Regions from separate parts of the Streptomyces sp. NPDC059255 genome, predicted to be linked through region 2. Evidence: riboswitches for the same ligand, from Rfam matches in the RefSeq annotation. Region 2 holds a riboswitch; the other holds the start of a gene.

Region 1 (3,200 bases), on a different contig from region 2:
GTGCGCGGCCTCGTTCGGGCGTGCCGAGATCTGTACGCGCAGGCCGGCGCGGCCGGTGCTCACGTAGTCGAGGGTGGCGATCGCCTTGGAGATGTGGAACGGCTCGGTGTGGGTGGCCACGACCGTCGGCACCACACCGATGTGGCGGGTCAGCGGGGCGACCCGCGCGGCGATGAGGACGGCGTCCAGGCGGCCGCGTACCTGGTCGGTGCGGCCGTCGGGTTCGGTGAGGGACGAGGACTGGAGGCCGAGGGCGTCCTCGATGGTCACGAAGTCGAGCAGGCCGTGCTCGGCCTCGGTGACGAGGTCGGTCCAGTAGGCGGGGTCGAGCAGTTCGCGGGGGCGGGAGACCGGCTCGCGCCAGGCGGCCGGGTGCCAGCCGGCGCCGTCGAGGGCGACGGCGAGGTGCAGCGGGGAGGGTGACGGGGACATCGGGAGACGCCTTCCTGATCAGCCGTACGGGGAGCCGGTCCCCGTACGAGGGGTGCGGCTGCGAGGGCAACAGGTCAGGGGCGACAGAGCGCGCCGGCCACGCGGAGCAGGTCGATGTGCGTCCGGGAGTACAGGTGCAGACGGCGGGGCGGGGCGGGATCCACGGCGCGGTGACGGGACACGGGACGCATGTGCCTCACCTCCACCTTTCCGGCCCGGCGGCCCCGGAGGCCCGGCCGGCTTCACGCTCGCGGCTGTCCTGGGGCGCGCCGCTCACTCCTCGGTGCGCCGCTCGCTGGTCAGCAGGCGCAACAACGCGGCTGTGGCTTTCATTCCGCTGTCCGGCTTCCTGTCCGTCCCGGGCCGCGACAGCGGTGGTCGTCGGGGACGGGGAGAACCGTCAGTCGTGGCAGAGGGCGGGACAGTGGCAGAGGGCGGGACAAGGGGCCGGACACGGCGCGCTGTTGACGCGCGGCAGGCCGTCGGAGCGGTCCGCGCGGAGCGGGTGCCGGCGTGCGGCCGTCCTGTCGGCTCCGTACATCGCTGTCACCATCACTTCTCCGGCCCTGGGGGCTCCCGTTGTGCGCCGCACGGTAGGCACGCCCCGAAAAGAATGTCAACGCGGCTGCCCATCAGGTGAGATCGCGTACCCGGCTTCCTTGACGCCGTCACGGAGGGCACCGAGACTGATGTGGACGGTCACGATTGTCAGCGCCCACGGCGCGGGTTCCGCCCGCTCATGTGGTCATCGGCCCCGGCCCGCCGACAGGCAACCCTTCCACCGCGACGGGGTGCTCCGGGTGACGACCGGGTCCCGCCGACGCGGCGGGGCAAGCGTGGTCCCGCGTCTCGCGGGCCCCGGAGGTGAGACGGGTGGCAATGCCGAGGAACGGCTTGACGAGGCGCCTGCACATCGACCTGTTGCGTGTCTCCAGCGCTTACTGATCCGCCGTCGGTCCGTGCGATCCGGACCGGTGCGAGAAGCGCAGTCGCTCCGCATTCGGCCGCCGGTGCCCACAAGGCGGCGGTGGCTTCCTCGTTCCCCAAGGGAGAGTCATGCCCGAGACAACTTTGCGCAGCCCCGGTACGGCCATGGCCGGCGGTCGTCCCCCGGCTCCGTCCGCGTCCGCACTTCGCCCCAGGGTGGCCGCGGCCTCCCCCCGACCGCACCGTTTCCACAGCAGGATCGGCGTCGGCCTGGCCGGCGGCTTCTACCCGGCACCACACCGCTACGACCTCTACCTCTGCGCGGGGTGTCCCCGCTCGCTGCGTGTCTCGATCACCCTCGACCTGCTCGGCCTCGGCGAGTCGGTCGCCACCACGCTCCTGACCCGTCCCGCCGGGACGCCCGAGGCCTTCGCCTCGCTGCGCGGCGCGTACGAGGCCACGGTGCACCACTACGACGGGCCGCTGACCGTGCCCGCGCTGCGCGACCGCTGGAGCGGACGCATCGTCAGCAACGAGACCCCGGCCATCCTCCGCGACCTCGGGGGCCTGCTCCCGGGCCGCGACGGAGCCCGTCACCGCGCCCTCAACCCGCCCGGTCTCGCCCCGGAGATCGACGCGCTGCGCGACCTGCTGGACCGGGACGTCACCCCGGCCGGACGGCCTTCGGAGCGGTCGGCGGCACTCGACCTGCTGGACCGCCGGCTCGCCTCGGGCACCCACGCGCTGGGCGACACCCTGACGGCCGCGGACGTGGACCTGTGGGTGGCGCTCGTCCACCTCGGCCCGGCCGGCACGCTCAGCTCGTACCCCCGGCTCGGGGCGTACGTACGCCGCCTCGCCGATCACCCCGCCTTCCGGGACAGGACCGGGGCGGTGCCCGACGCGGCGTGAGGGAGGGCGCGGCGCCGCGCCGGCCGTCGTGCCGTCCATGACGGTCAGCGCAGCCTGGGCAGCAGTTGGTCTCCGACCCGGGCGGTCTCCTGCTGGTACGGGGTGTCGGAGAGGACGAAGTGGGTGACGCCCAGCACGCGGTAGTTGTCCAGCGCCGTGGCCACGTCGGCGGCGGAGCCGACCAGCCAGGTGGTCGCCGCTCCTTTGCCGCCGACGGTGCCGGGGGTGGTGTACAGGCAGGTGTCGAGGACCTCGCCCCGTGCCGCGAGGTCGAGAAGCCTCTGCTGTCCTGCGGCGGTCCTGCCGTTCTCCGTCCAGGCGGTCTCCCCCGCGCTCCGGGCCGTCCGCGCGACCTTCTCCTCGGCGGCCCGCCAGGCCTCCTCCGTGGTGTCGCGCACCACCGTGGTGATCCGCAGACCGAACTGGAGAGGCCGGTGCCTGCGGCCCACCTCCTCGCTCAACGCCTTCAGCCGGGCGATGCGTTCGGCGACGCCGTCGAGCGGTTCGCCCCAGAAGAGCTGGACGTCCGCCTCCGCCGCGGACACCCGTTCGGCGGCCTCGGAGGCGCCACCGAAGTAGAGCGTGGGATGGGCCCGCGTGCCGGTCGCGTACGGGCGTGGCGCGACCGTGGACCGGCCGACCCGGAAGTACTCACCGTCGAACGTCACGTCCTCCTCGGTCCACAGGCGCCGTACGAGATGCAGGAACTCCCGGGTGCGGGCGTACCGCCCAGCGGGGTCACTGTGCGGGTCGCCGTAGGCGGCGGGCTGGTCGAGCCCGCTGACGATGTTGACCAGCACCCGGCCGCGGCTGAGCTGGTCGAGTGTGGCCGCCGCGGCGGCGAAGTGGGCCGGCTGCCAGTATCCGGGGCGGACCGCGATCAGGGGTTTGAAGGTCTCGGTCCTGGCGGCCAGCGCGGTGGCCAGGGT
Region 2 (3,200 bases):
AGGAGAGTCGTCTTGCCGCAGCCGCTGGGGCCGAGGACGGAGAGGAACTCGCCGCGCCTGATGGAGAGCCGGCCGACGTCGAGGATGCGCTGTCCCTCGTACCCGGCGGCCAGGCCCTCGATCTCGATGTGCGCGGCGGTCCCGCCGCCGGCGTCGTCGCGCTGCCCGGTCACTTGAAGATCTGATTCCACCGCTGCTGCCATTCGTTCAGCTTGGGGGTCGCCGTCTTGTAGTCGACCCAGGTGAACGTCTTGTAGACGGCCTCGCCGTACTTGACCTTCGTCTTGAAGTCGGGGCTGTAGTCGATGGTGTCGTTGCCCGCGCCGTAGAAGGTGCCCTCGGCGAAGGGCTTCTGGTACTGGGCGGCGCTGAGGTAGTCGAGGAACTTGTAGGCGGCCTCGGTGTGCGCGCTGCCCTTGGGGACGTAGTACGAGGTCAGCGCGCCGACGGCGCCGGAGGCGGGGTAGCTGAAGCCGATCGGCTGCCCCTCCTTGGCCATGGCGAAGGCGCGGCCGTCCCAGAAGGGCACGATCCAGGCGTCGCCGTTCTGCAGGACGGTGGAGACGCTGCCCGCGTCCGCCGGGTACGCCGAGACGCAGTCCTTGAGCCGGGCGAGCTTCTCGAACGCCTTGTCGACGTCGGCGGGGTCGGAGAGCTTTCCGCCGTCCTGGGAGACCAGCGCGGAGAAGAACTCCAGGCCCGCGTTGTAGGTGAGCGGGGGCAGCGCGACATGGCCGCAGTACTTCTTGTCGAAGATGTCGGTCCAGTCGCGGGGGGCCTGCTTGATCTTGTCGGTGCGGTACAGCAGCCCGTTGGAGCCGGTGGTCAGCGGCACGCCGTAGGAGGAGCCCTCGACCGTGGACTGCTGGGTGAGGACCGGGTCGAGCTGCTTCCAGTGGCTGAGGTCACCGGTCTTGAGCGGCTGGAGGAGACCGCCGCCGACGGCCTGGTGCAGGGAGCCGGGGGTGAGGGCGACGACGTCGAACGGCGCGTCCTTCCCGCCCGCGGCACGGAGCTTGGTGAGCCAGGCGGAGTCGGCGCCGTAGACGAGGTTCACCTTGATGCCGGTGTCCTTCTCGAACGGGGCGACGAAGGACTTCTTGAACAGCTCGCCCCAGGGGCCCGCGAAGGCCGTGACGGTGATCTGCTCCCCCTTGGAGCCGGACCCTCCGTCGCCGGAGCCGCCGCCGGAGCCGCCGGTGTCGACCCCGCAGCCGGCGACGGCGGCGAGGACGGTGGCGGCCGAGGCGAGGGCCAGCAGGGGGCGTCGCCCGCGTGGGCGTGACAGGGCAGCTCTCATGAGGGGAGGACTCCTCGGTGCGGGGTGACGGCGAACGGCGCGCCGGCCCATGGGTGATGGTTCGCCGGCCGCTCGTCGAGCGGGGGCCGCTGGGCGGGGCACCATGACGACGCGCCCTGAGGCATCACGTCCGCTGTCATCTCGTGCTCCCGTCACAGGTACTGGACCTGGGTGACAGGTCCGCGCTTGCTCCCGGCACATCGGTGTGCGCGTGGAGCCGTGTCATCACCCGGGGCACCCCACCGCAGAAGGAGGGTTGCCGCCCAGCAAGCCGGGGCTTGTCGCTGGGACTCGTGACGGCCAAAAACGTAACACTCTGTGGCTGGTTTCTGAAGATGAGGCGGATCACATGATGATCACACCTCGATCACAGGGCGGATCTTTCCGGACAAGATGGCAAAAATGCCGCCGCGCGAGGCCATGCACCGCCGCCACCGAGGCAGCATCGAGGAGATACCGAGTCGGCATCACCACCGCCATCAGGCCATTCATTAATTAGGAATACTTCTTGACACGGTCCGGGACCGTGCCGACGATGAAGCGATCTCCCGAGCCGTCGTCGACGCAGGAGCCGCCCGTCGTGTTGTCGCTGCGCACTCATGACCTGACCGCTCCACCCGCCGGCCCGACGGGGCATCTGCGGATGGGCAGCCCGGACGGCGTCCCCGCGCCCCTGGTCCCCGACAGCCGCAGAATCCTGCGGGGCCGGGTCCCCTGGCTGCCCGTCATGGCGGAGTTCCACTTCAGCCGCTATCCCGCCGCCGAGTGGCGCGAGGAACTGCTGAAGATCCGCGCGGGCGGGGTCGACACCGTGGCCACCTATCTCTTCTGGAACCAGCACGAGGAGACCCGCGGCACCTTCCGGTTCGACGACGGTCTCGATGTGCGCCGCTTCGTCCTGCTCTGCGCCGGACTCGGGCTGTCCGTCGCCGTACGGGTCGGTCCCTGGTCGCACGGCGAGTGCCGGGGCGGCGGCTTCCCCGACTGGCTCGACGGCGCCGGCTGCGTCCCGCGCACCGACGACCCGGCCTATCTGGCGCTCGTCGAGCGGTACTTCGCCCGGATCGGCCATGAGCTGCGCGGCCTCTCCTACGACGAGGGCGGCCCCGTCGTCGCCGTGCAGATCGAGAACGAGCTGTACGACGCGCCCGGCCACCTCGCGACGCTCCGCCGCGTCGCGGCGGCCGCGGGCATCGCCGCCCCGCTGTGGACCGCCACCGGATGGGACGCCGCCGATCTGCCGCGCGATGTCCTGCTGCCGGTGTACGGCGGCTATCCGGAGGCCTTCTGGCTCCCGGCGCACGACGGGTGGGCCCGGGAGATGCGCCGGCACTACGTCTTCACCCCGGTCAGGGACGACCCGAACATCGGCGCCGATCTGCGCCCCGCGGTGCGGGCGGGCCACGGGGTGCCCGACGACGGCCGCTACCCGTACATCACCTGCGAACTCGGCTCGGGCATGGCCGTCGCGTACCACCGGCGGCCCCTGGTGCGGACCGCGGACGTCTCCGCGCTCGCGCTGGCGAAGCTCGGCAGCGGCTCGGTCTGGCAGGGGTACTACCTGTACCACGGCTGTTCACAGCGGCTGGACCTCGCGCTGCCCAACCAGGAGTCGCACGCCACGGGTTACCCCAACGACCTGCCGTCCGTCAGCTACGACTTCCAGGCGCCGCTCGGTGAGTACGGGCAGGTGCGCCCCTCGTTCCACGCGCTGCGCGCGCAGCACCTGCTGATCCAGGACTCCGGGGCGCGGCTCGCGGACATGCCGCTGCGGCTGCCCGACGTGACACCGGCCGGCCTCGACGACCGGTCCACACTCCGCTGGGCGGTGCGCTCCAGCGGTACGCAGGGCTTCCTCTTCGTCAACAACCACCAGCCCCACGAGCCCCTCCCCGACCAC

Evidence for each region. Region 2 has a riboswitch for S-adenosylmethionine ahead of ACFXKG_RS28985 (PotD/PotF family extracellular solute-binding protein). Riboswitches for the same ligand answer to the same signal wherever they lie in the genome.
Region 1: it holds a riboswitch for S-adenosylmethionine, as region 2 does, so the genes downstream of both, ACFXKG_RS33720 (putative leader peptide) here and ACFXKG_RS28985 (PotD/PotF family extracellular solute-binding protein) in region 2, are expected to answer to the same signal.

Annotation. Positions count from the first base shown of each region.
Region 1 covers NZ_JBHYZP010000039.1:63,184-66,383, forward strand. The annotation lists gene ACFXKG_RS33710 (LLM class flavin-dependent oxidoreductase) at 1-432, opposite strand, end outside; gene ACFXKG_RS33715 (putative leader peptide) at 507-623, opposite strand; SAM riboswitch class IV at 1,168-1,275, shown strand; gene ACFXKG_RS33720 (putative leader peptide) at 1,312-1,377, shown strand; gene ACFXKG_RS33725 (glutathione S-transferase C-terminal domain-containing protein) at 1,489-2,271, shown strand; gene ACFXKG_RS33730 (LLM class flavin-dependent oxidoreductase) at 2,316-3,200, opposite strand, start outside.
Region 2 covers NZ_JBHYZP010000030.1:15,639-18,838, forward strand. The annotation lists gene ACFXKG_RS28980 (ABC transporter ATP-binding protein) at 1-173, opposite strand, end outside; gene ACFXKG_RS28985 (PotD/PotF family extracellular solute-binding protein) at 170-1,300, opposite strand; SAM riboswitch class IV at 1,478-1,599, opposite strand; gene ACFXKG_RS28990 (beta-galactosidase) at 1,836-3,200, shown strand, end outside.